DNA from 2 places in the Colwellia sp. MEBiC06753 genome. Region 1 is predicted to be linked to the other one. Evidence: predicted binding sites of a transcription regulator. Region 1 holds the regulator's gene; the other holds the start of a gene.
What was found. Region 1 encodes LexA, which represses DNA repair genes until DNA is damaged. Its sites were predicted from a motif close to TACTGTATNNNNATACAGTA; they were not measured.

Region 2: dinB (DNA polymerase IV) is a predicted target of LexA. The motif match lies at 2,781-2,800, and genes of this name have one in related genera.

What each region holds. Positions count from the first base shown of each region.
Region 1 covers NZ_JBQMTM010000008.1:130,660-135,896, forward strand. The annotation lists gene ppc (phosphoenolpyruvate carboxylase) at 1-616, opposite strand, end outside; gene ACOB82_RS08570 (LysR substrate-binding domain-containing protein) at 727-1,683, shown strand; gene lexA (transcriptional repressor LexA) at 1,751-2,365, shown strand; gene coxB (cytochrome c oxidase subunit II) at 2,842-4,371, shown strand; gene ctaD (cytochrome c oxidase subunit I) at 4,384-5,237, shown strand, end outside.
Region 2 covers NZ_JBQMTM010000002.1:249,338-254,574, forward strand. The annotation lists gene ACOB82_RS02960 (leucyl aminopeptidase) at 1-406, opposite strand, end outside; gene ACOB82_RS02965 (FAD:protein FMN transferase) at 596-1,612, shown strand; gene nqrM ((Na+)-NQR maturation NqrM) at 1,679-1,900, shown strand; gene ACOB82_RS02975 (1-acyl-sn-glycerol-3-phosphate acyltransferase) at 2,008-2,697, shown strand; gene dinB (DNA polymerase IV) at 2,816-3,871, shown strand; gene ACOB82_RS02985 (MBL fold metallo-hydrolase) at 3,970-4,818, shown strand; gene ACOB82_RS02990 (regulatory protein RecX) at 4,984-5,237, shown strand, end outside.

The DNA.
Region 1 (5,237 bases):
AGGTCGGTACTGCTTGCCATAAACTATTACTGATGGCATTTAAACCCCAGCGTGATTCATCAAGCGGTGTCGGGCGCTGTTGCCTAATTTCATTGGTACTCCATGCTTGTTCGATCAACTCTTCAATACGTTCATTACCTTCGGCGCCAGACTCTGCTAGTTGCTCAGCAATTTCATGATACTTGTGAATAAAGGTTCTTCTGTTTACTTCGGTTGGATGGGCAGTAAGTACTAACTCGATATGTAATTTATTGATGGCATCTAAAAACGCACTTCCATCGATATCGCCAAGTTGTTCTTTTAATGAAGCTAGCGGGTGCGGTAAGTCAAGCTCGGCTAAGCCTTGCTCACTAGCGGTATGTTGTTGCTCGGCAACATTGGCTAAATTAAGAAATTGACTAAAAGCGCGCGCATAAATCATCAATTTTTGTTCATCGCATGATTGAAAAATCGATTTAAGTTCGTCAACCGCATAGCTATCGTTGGCGACGCCATCTTTAGCCAGTAGACGTACGCGCTCAACGTTATCTAGCCACTGTTGGTCGTTTTCATTGGCAATGGTTTGCCCCAGAATTGCACCTAAGGCTCGAATGTTCTGTGAAATAGTTTCTAACATAGTCAGTCGCTCATTAGCGGATAATAATTAATCTAAAATTTATATTAGAAATTAAAATAAATAGAATCTAATATATATTTCTTATTTTTATCATAGATAAAATTCTATAGATGGCGATTAGGCACCCTACAATAAGACAGTTGCAATTGATTCAGGCGTTAGCACGCTATCAAAGTTTATCTTTGGTAGCGGAAAATCTATATATTTCACAGCCATCTGTGTCTATTCAGCTGAAAAACTTAAGTGAACTCATTGGTATGCCGGTGTATCAAATGCAGGGTCGAAAGGTTGAACTGACTGATGCCGGTCATGCGATATTGCGCAGTGCCAATCAGATTTTCCAATCACTAGATAATTTAAAAACTGATATCGATAACTTGCAGGGGGTAGTTACAGGTACGTTAACCCTGTCAGTTGTGACTACCGCTCAGTACTTCTTACCATTGTTATTAGCGGCATTTCATAAACGCTACCCGTTAGTGGATGTAAAACTGGAAATTGGTAACCGTGAAATGGTTTACTCACGACTGCGTGCGCATAGCGATGATTTTTATTTATTTAGCCAAATACCGCCGGATATCGAAGTCATAGAAACGCCTTTTTTATCGAATGAATTAGTGGTGGTGGTGCCAGAGCGTCACGAGTTAGCACTTCAACCTAAAATTAGTTTAGCGCGGTTAAGTCATTACCCGTTTATTCTGCGAGAACCTGGCTCTGGTACTAGAGAAGCGGCAGTTGCTTTATTCGAACAACATGGATTCAAGCTAAGAGAAAAAATGACTATCGCTAGCAGTGAAGCAATAAAGCAGGCGGTAGCTGCGGGGTTAGGAATATCTGTGTTAAGTCGTTACACCTTAGATTTTGGTTTTACCCCGGGGTTAAAAGTTTTAGAAGTGGAGCACTTTCCGGTTAGCAGCCAATGGCGTTTAGTGCAAAACGCATCAAAGCAGCAAAGCCTTTTAGCTAAGGCATTTCAGCAATTTATGTTAGAAAATGGCAATGAAATATTGGCGAATGCGGTGACCGAAAATAACACTCATCACTTTACACAAAATTTTTCAGGGTAAACAAGTCTTGCATATACATACAGTCTGTATATACTCACAGTAATACTGTATGGATATCAGGGGCACTATGAAGCCGTTAACGACACGACAATCTCAAATATTTGATCTCATTAAAGAAAAAATTGCTGAAACGGGTATGCCACCAACCCGCGCTGAAATTGCAGAGTTTTTTGGCTTTAAGTCAGCGAATGCCGCGGAAGAGCATTTAAAAGCACTGGCTAAAAAAGGTTACATTGAGATGTTACCTGGCACATCAAGAGGCATACGCCTAGCAGAAGAATTTATTGAAGAGTCAGGCTTACCGCTTATTGGCCGCGTTGCCGCAGGCGAGCCTATTCTCGCTCAAGAGCATGTCGAAGATCGTTACCAAATAGATGGAAATTTATTTCACCCTGCGGCAGATTATTTATTGCGCGTAAATGGTGAGAGTATGAAAGATATTGGTATTCTCGATGGTGATTTGCTTGCCGTTCATCAAACAACCGATGTTCATAATGGTCAGGTTATTGTTGCACGGGTTGAAGATGAGGTAACTGTTAAGCGCTTTAAGCGAGAAGGTAATATCGTCTATTTACACGCAGAAAATGAAGCTTTTTCTCCAATTAAAGTCGACCTTAGCAATCAGCATTTTAATGTTGAAGGAATTGCAGTTGGTGTGATCAGAAATGCTGATTGGATGTAACTAATTCGTTAATTAAATAATTATCTTGAAAAATTAAGCCAGTCATTTTGACTGGCTTTTTTATTGGCAAACTTTAAAAAACGTATCAACTAATAAAACATCGAATGCCAGATACTGCAGGCGTTTTGTTTAAAAATCATTCATTTCTACCTGTGAACTTTAGAGTTCCTACTCTACTGAAATTTAAAGAAAAATTTTAAATATTTAAAAATAAAGCACTAGACCTTGATTAAATTTTGAGTAATTCTAGGGTGGTAAGTGTACAAAAATAAAAAAATAATAATAACTGATGCGTATGCGCTAAACATCAAAGCATCAGCAAGCAATTAACAAGTATATGTAACGTTAGTGAGGCAACTCATTAACGCTTTTACTGTCTTTGTTATTCAACAGGGTAGAGGAGATGTCGAGTGAAGAGACGTAACCTAGGTTGGCTGTTTTTGGGAACCTTGCTTTCCAGTTCAGCTTGGGCGGAGATGGAGCTAAATCTAACGCGAGGTGTTACTAAAATTAGTAACGAGGTCTATGACCTGCATATGTTAATTTTTTACATATGTGCTGCTATTGGCGTTATTGTTTTTGGCGCAATGTTTTGGTCGATGGCGTTTCATCGAAAATCAAAAGGAGTCAAACCTGCAACTTTCCATGAAAGTACTAAAGTGGAAATTTTGTGGACAGCAATTCCTATCGTGATCTTAATCGCCATGGCGGTGCCCGCAACAAGCACCCTGATTGAGATGGAAAACAACGACAACTCCGATATTACTATTCAAGTCACTGGTTCACAGTGGAAATGGCACTATAAATATTTCGATCAGGGCATTGAATATTATTCAGTGCTGGCAACTCCTCGCGAGCAATATCATAATTTGTCGGGTGAAAGTGCTGCTAAAGGTGAACATTACCTGCTTGAAGTGGATAAACCGTTAGTGATTCCAATTAATAAGAAAGTGCGCTTTTTAATTACTTCTGATGACGTCATTCACTCTTGGTGGGTACCTGCTTTTGCGGTTAAACAAGATGCTAACCCAGGCTTTATTAATGAAGCTTGGACGATAGTGGACGAACCAGGTATTTATCGCGGCCAATGTGCAGAGCTTTGTGGTAAAGACCACGGCTTTATGCCAGTAGTAGTTGAAGTGAAAACCGAAGCAGATTATGCCGCATGGTTAGATGAACAAAAGCAGCTAATTGCTGACGCTAAGGCGGCAGAAGCCGCTTCACTAAACGCTGCGGCCTCGATGGAAGAACAAATGCAATTGGGTGAAACAACCTACAACGCCTATTGCGCAGCATGTCACCAACCTACAGGTTTAGGTTTACCACCAGCATTTCCCGCTCTCAAAGGCAGTGTTATTGCTACTAACAGCGATAAAGTTGCTGAGCATATTGGGATTGTGGTCAATGGTAAAAATGCCATGCCGCCGTTTGGTAAACAGCTGTCGCTTAGGGAAATTTCTGCAGTTGTGACCTATGAGCGTAATGCTTGGGGTAATAATACTGGACAAGTGGTACAAGCAAGTGATGTTAATGCTGTGGTTGGTGGTGCTTCAGCAGCAAGTTCTGCACCGCAAACCGTGTCAACGGCTGCAGCGGCCTTTGTTGAAACCGTTGAAGAAGTCACCGTCGAAGTGGTTGAAACTGTCGAGCAACAAGCGCAAGCACTTACTGAAGATTTAACTAAAACTTACAGCTTAGAAGAAATGATGGCCAAAGGTGAGGCGGTTTACGCCAAAGCCTGCGTCGCATGTCACCAGCCTACTGGTGCTGGGATACCACCAGCATTCCCATCGTTAGTGGGAAGCCCAATAGTCAAGGGTGACGTTAGTGCGCATATCGATATTGTGGTTAATGGCAGTAAAAAGAATCCGGCGATGCAAGCGTTTGGTAGTCAATTAACCAAAACTGAAATCGCCGCGGTGATTACTTATGAGCGTAACGCTTGGGGTAATAGCAGTGGACAAGTGGTGCAACCCGCTGACGTTGATGCAGCAAGTGGCAAGTAGGGAGGATTTGAGATGACAACAGATGTAATACACGATACTGACCACCATGACGATGCGCATCACGATCACAAGATGACTGGCATAAAGCGTTGGTTATATACCACCAATCATAAAGACATTGGTTCAATGTATTTGTGGTTTGCCTTTATTATGTTCTTAATTGGTGGGGCTATGGCGATGGTTATTCGCGCAGAGCTCTTCCAACCAGGTTTACAAATTGTAGAGCCTGATTTTTTCAACCAAATGACCACGGTTCACGGTTTGATCATGGTATTCGGTGCCATTATGCCCGCGTTTACTGGCTTGGCAAACTGGATGATACCCATGATGGTTGGCGCACCTGATATGGCGTTACCTCGGTTAAACAACTGGAGCTTTTGGATTTTACCATTTGCCTTCACCATACTATTGGCGTCGTTCTTTATAGGTGCCGGTGCACCAAACTTTGGTTGGACTTTCTATGCTCCGCTTTCAACCACATACAGTAATGGTAGTACCGCATTTTTTGTATTTGCCGTACATATTATGGGTATCTCATCGATTATGGGGGCGATTAATATTGTCGTTACCATAATGAACATGCGCGCACCAGGCATGACCTACATGAAAATGCCGTTATTTGTGTGGACCTTCTTTATCACGGCTTACTTGTTAATTGCGGTAATGCCAGTGTTAGCGGGTACCGTCACTATGGTATTAACCGATACCTATTTTGGTACCAGCTTTTTTGATGCGGCAGGCGGCGGTGATCCGGTCATGTTCCAACACATATTCTGGTTCTTTGGTCACCCAGAAGTTTACATCATGATCTTGCCAGCATTTGGTATTGTCTCAACGACCATTCCTACGTTTTCGCGTAAACAATT
Region 2 (5,237 bases), on a different contig from region 1:
CTGTCAGGCTTTGTGCATCGACATTTATCGCAACTATTTGGTCATTATTTAACTGGGCGGCAAGGTTACCACCAACTTTAGTCAGGCTAGCTTGGTTGAGCGCTTTATCACCTAAGCCAACAATTATAATACGATCATAATCAATGCCATGCGGTGCCAGAATTTCAGTAAAACTATTATACGCACCTTCAAAACCATTTACTTTTAGCGCTTTAGACAACTGACCCTGACTTTGCTGGTCTAGGCTGTTAAAAGTAGCAGAGCGATTATCGTTTGATTGAAATAACACTAACGCATTGGCTTGGTTGTTGAATTCCGTTTGAAAGTTAAATGTGTCTGCAAATGCTGACTGAGAAAGTACAACGCCTGTGCATAATATTGCAAGCGCCGAAAGTTTAGTTTTCATTAATCTTAAATTCCTAAAACAATGGATTTGGGCTAAATATACCTACTCTTACTATTAAAGGTAAGATCAATCGGCACTTTCAACTGTGAGAAAATGATCTAATTTGTTAATATGCCGCGCAATATTTATCGCTGTTGCTGGGCACTATTGTTTGGCGGCTATTACGTAAAAATTCTGAGTAATAATCTTATGTTGAGATTCGTTTCATATTGTTTATTTGTTGTAGTGATATCGGGCTGTTTTCCTGCACCAGAGCCAAACGGCAAACAGGAGTACCATTTACAGGGCCGTACTATGGGTACCACTTATAATATAAAAGTGGTAGCAAAAGAGGGTGACTATAATTTAAAGGTGCTTCAAACCGATATTGATGCGGCATTAGTGCAAGTTAATAATGAAATGTCGACCTATCAAAAAGACTCAGAAATTACCGTGTTTAACCAAAGCGAAGGCACAAATGTTCAAGTAATTTCTGAAGGCTTTAGAACGGTGCTTACTGAAGCGATTCGCTTAGGAAAAATCACCAATGGCTTGCTAGATGTAACTGTTGGCCCACTAGTTAATTTATGGGGCTTTGGCCCAGACTTACAGCCTGAACGTATTCCATCAACCGAAGAACAAAGTGCGGCTAGAGCGCGTATTGGTTTAAATAAAATTGTCCTAACTGACCAAGGCTTAAGTAAAACTCAAGCAGATGTTTATTTAGATTTATCTACTATAGCTAAGGGTTGGGGCGTTGATGTTGTCGCCGATTTACTAGAAGCCAAAGGGATCAATAACTATTTGGTGGAAATAGGCGGCGAAATGCGATTAAAAGGGTTTAAAGCTGACGGTACACTTTGGCATATTGCCATTGAAAAGCCCGTTTCAAATGAGCGCTCGGTACAGCATATTGTTGTGCCGAAAGATAACGCTGTAGCGACATCGGGCGATTATCGTAATTATATAGAAGTTGATGGAAAGCGTTACTCGCATATCATCAATCCTAAAACTGGCTTGCCTATTGATCATCGATTAGTGTCGGTCACTGTTATTCACCCATCGTCAATGACCGCAGATGGTTTATCAACTTCGATTATGGTGATGGGACCAGAGCAAGGGCTTGAATTTGCCAATAACCATGACTTAGCTGTTTTTATGGTAGTGAAAACTGATCATGGTTTTGAGGAGATTAATACGGTAAAATTCATGCAATATTTAAAATAACATTGTTGGCTGTGTATTGGCCACCTTAGTTATTTTCTGTTTGAGTTATTTTTGCTGGGAACTTCAATGGCATTATTTTTAGTAACATTAGGCTTTTTTCTGCTGATCGTATTAGGTATGGCAGTGGGTTATATTTTTCAGCAGAAATCGCTTGCTGGTAGCTGTGGTGGTTTAGGTAGTTTAGGAATAGAAAAAGCCTGTAACTGTGAGAAACCGTGTGAAAAACGCCAAGAACGCGAGCGTAAACAAGCACTTGAACAGCAAAAAATTGATGTGAAAAATATTTAAAAGAGCCGCTAGGCTCTTTTTTTTTACTGGTGTTATGATGGGGGAAAGTTGTAATACCAGTTGAATTAAATACTTATTTCAATTGGTTTAAGTGAGAATAATAATTAATGAAACGCTTTATCCAATACTTATTTTTATTAAAGATTAAGTATGTCGCAAAAAGTTTCTACCGGTTTAATGTTCATACCTCGGTAGATTTATCCGTAAATGATTGGCAGCAGGTAAAGTTGATTGTATTACTTAATCACACCAGTTTGTTTGAACCTATTTTATTGGGCGTAGCGCCAAATTCTTTGGTAAAAACTATCGCCAATAAATTAATTATTCCTGCGGCAGAGAGCACATTAAAACGGCCATTTGCGGGTAAATTATTAAAAACTCTTATTCCTGGCTGTGTACCAATAACCCGCAAAAAAGATGCGTCTTGGCAGTATTTTCTTGATCAAATTGACCACGATAATCTCACCGCTATTTTGCCCGAAGGGCGCATGAAAAGGCGTAATGGCCTAGATAAGCATGGCAAGCCAATGACTATTAAGCCTGGTGTGGCTGAAATTCTACAAAGGATTAACAGTGGCCAAATGCTGGTAGTATACAGTGGTGGTTTGCATCATATTCAAGCGCCAGGCGATAAATTGCCCAAGGTTTTTAAAACTATTGATGTTGGATTAGAGCTGATTGATATAGCGCAATATAAGGCTGGTTTTGATAACAAGCACTTTGCCAATTTTCAGGAATATGTGGTGAGTGATTTACAGCAACGTTTAGCCAAATGTGATCAGCTAGCTTCATTTTAAAAACTAGCTGATAAGTTTACCTATTTAATCGCAGTTTATCGGCTAGCTTCTCATTAACTTGCATTTTATCAATAAAATAATGATACTGTGTTTATATACAGCTTTTGTGCTTAGCTAGATGAAAAAAATTATCCATATTGATATGGATTGTTATTATGCTGCAGTTGAAATGCGCGATAATCCAACACTAAAAGATAAACCGATTGCCGTTGGCTGGGATGGTCCTCGTAGCGTGTTATGTACCTGTAACTATGCTGCTCGAGCATTTGGTGTGCGCTCAGCTATGCCTGCAGTTAAAGCCAAACAGTTATGTCCTGATCTGTTAATTATCAACGGCCGAATGGATGTCTATAAACAAATTTCTGAGCAAATTCGTGAAATATTTTTGCGTTACACCAATCTTATCGAACCACTATCACTAGATGAAGCCTACCTAGATGTTACTGATTGCACCTTGTTTAATGGCAGTGCCACCTTAATTGCTCAAGATATTCGCGATACTATTTACCGCGAATTACAGCTTACTGCATCGGCCGGTATTGCCCCGGTTAAATTTATTGCCAAGGTGGCATCAGATCTTAATAAACCTAATGGTCAATGTACTATTGCGCCTAATGAAGTTGATGAATTTGTCCGTACTTTACCACTTAAAAAAATTCCAGGTGTTGGTAAAGTTACCTCTGAAAAACTGGCAAACCTAGGTTTTAATACCTGCGGTGATATTCGAGGTGCCGAGCAAAGCGAATTAATTAATCGCTTTGGTAAATATGGCGTGGTGCTTTGGCAGCGAAGTCACGGTATTGATCAGCGTGAAGTGCAGGTTTCACGTACGCGAAAATCTTTTGGTGTTGAAAGAACTTTTGCCGAAGATATCAGCAACCTGGAAGAAATGAATCAAATCATTACCGAAAAGCTACTACCTGAATTGAAACGTCGGGCAGCTAAATATCTAGACGCTCGAACAATGAATAAACTGGGAGTAAAAGTAAAATTTTTAGACTTTCAGCAAACTGCCAAAGAATGTGCCTGCAGTGATATTAACCAAGCTTTGGTGGAGCAATTGCTTATTGAAGCAGTAGGGCGCGGTAATGGTAAAGCGGTTCGCTTGCTAGGCGTTCATATCGGGTTGGAAAGTGATGCTGTAAATGACCTGCAACTTGGCTGGCAGTTTTAAAAAGCTAGGCAAGATAGGGCGTTTGGCTGTACAAATGATCTTTTCTTCCCTACAGTCGTAATGTTTGTAGTTGTGCATCAATTAGGGAAAATATAACGATGAAAAAAATAATATTAATAATAACTTCGTTGATCATCAGCAAGTTTGCTCTGGCAACCAGCACTGAAAAATCAGCGATAACGGTAACACCAGTAGCTAAACAAGTTTATATGTTATCTGGCGATGGTGGCAATATTGGCGTACTAGCAACAGAAAAAGGCCTGATGCTAATTGATAATAAGTTTGCTCCGCTTGCTGAGCAGATCGAACAGGCGATGAAGTCGCTTGTTGATCAAGAGTTAAAATACGTGATTAACACCCATTATCATGGCGATCATACCGGCAGTAATAGCTACTTTTCCCATCAGGCACCAATCTTTGCTCATAGTAATGTTCGTAAACGTTTAGCGGAAAAATCAGATGCAGACGTAGCGGCTTTACCCGTAGTAACCTACGAGCAAGGCGTGACGATTTACCTTGAAAATGAAGAAGTGCAGTTAACCCATTTACCTTCTGGTCACACGGATAGTGATACAGTGGTCTATTTCAAAAACGCAAATGTATTACACACTGGCGACTTATTTTTTGAAATCGGTTTTCCTTATGTCGATTTAAATGGTGGTGGTAACGTTAGAGCATACCTAGCAAACGTTAAACAATTAATTAATCGTTATCCTGATGACGTTGTTATTATTCCAGGTCACGGTAAGCTTTCAGATAAAAAAGGCTATCAGGCATTTGCCACCATGATTGAGGAAAGTATTGCCCTGGTCGAGCAGCAGCTAAAAGCGGGTAAGTCTGAGCAAGAGATTTTAGCGCAAGGTATTCATGAAAAATACAAACACCTTTCATGGAGTTTTATCAATGAAGAAAAATGGCTAAAAACCTTAATTAAAGATTTAAAATAACTCCTAGTACCCTATAAATATTAGGTTAACGCTATCTCAATGATTAAATAGCTCTGATAGCGTTAACTTTCCTTATTTTCCTCCAGAAAATTCCGACAAATCACTACACATTAACCACGGTTTATAGTTAGAATACCGACTATTATTTGTCTGGTTAAATTTTACTTGAATAAAGACGTATTACACCGTGCTATTGACCTGTTGTCTCGGCGCGAACATTCGATAAAAGAGCTAAGTCAGAAGCTTCAATCAAAGCTGTTTGACCAAAGCGATATCGAACCGGTAATCGAGTTTTTGATAGATAATGACTATCTATCAAACAGTCGATTTGCCGAAAGTGTTATTCGTAATAAAGTGTCACGCGGTTACGGCTGGCAAGCTATTCGCCAAGAGCTTAAGCAAAAAGGTGTTGATAGCGA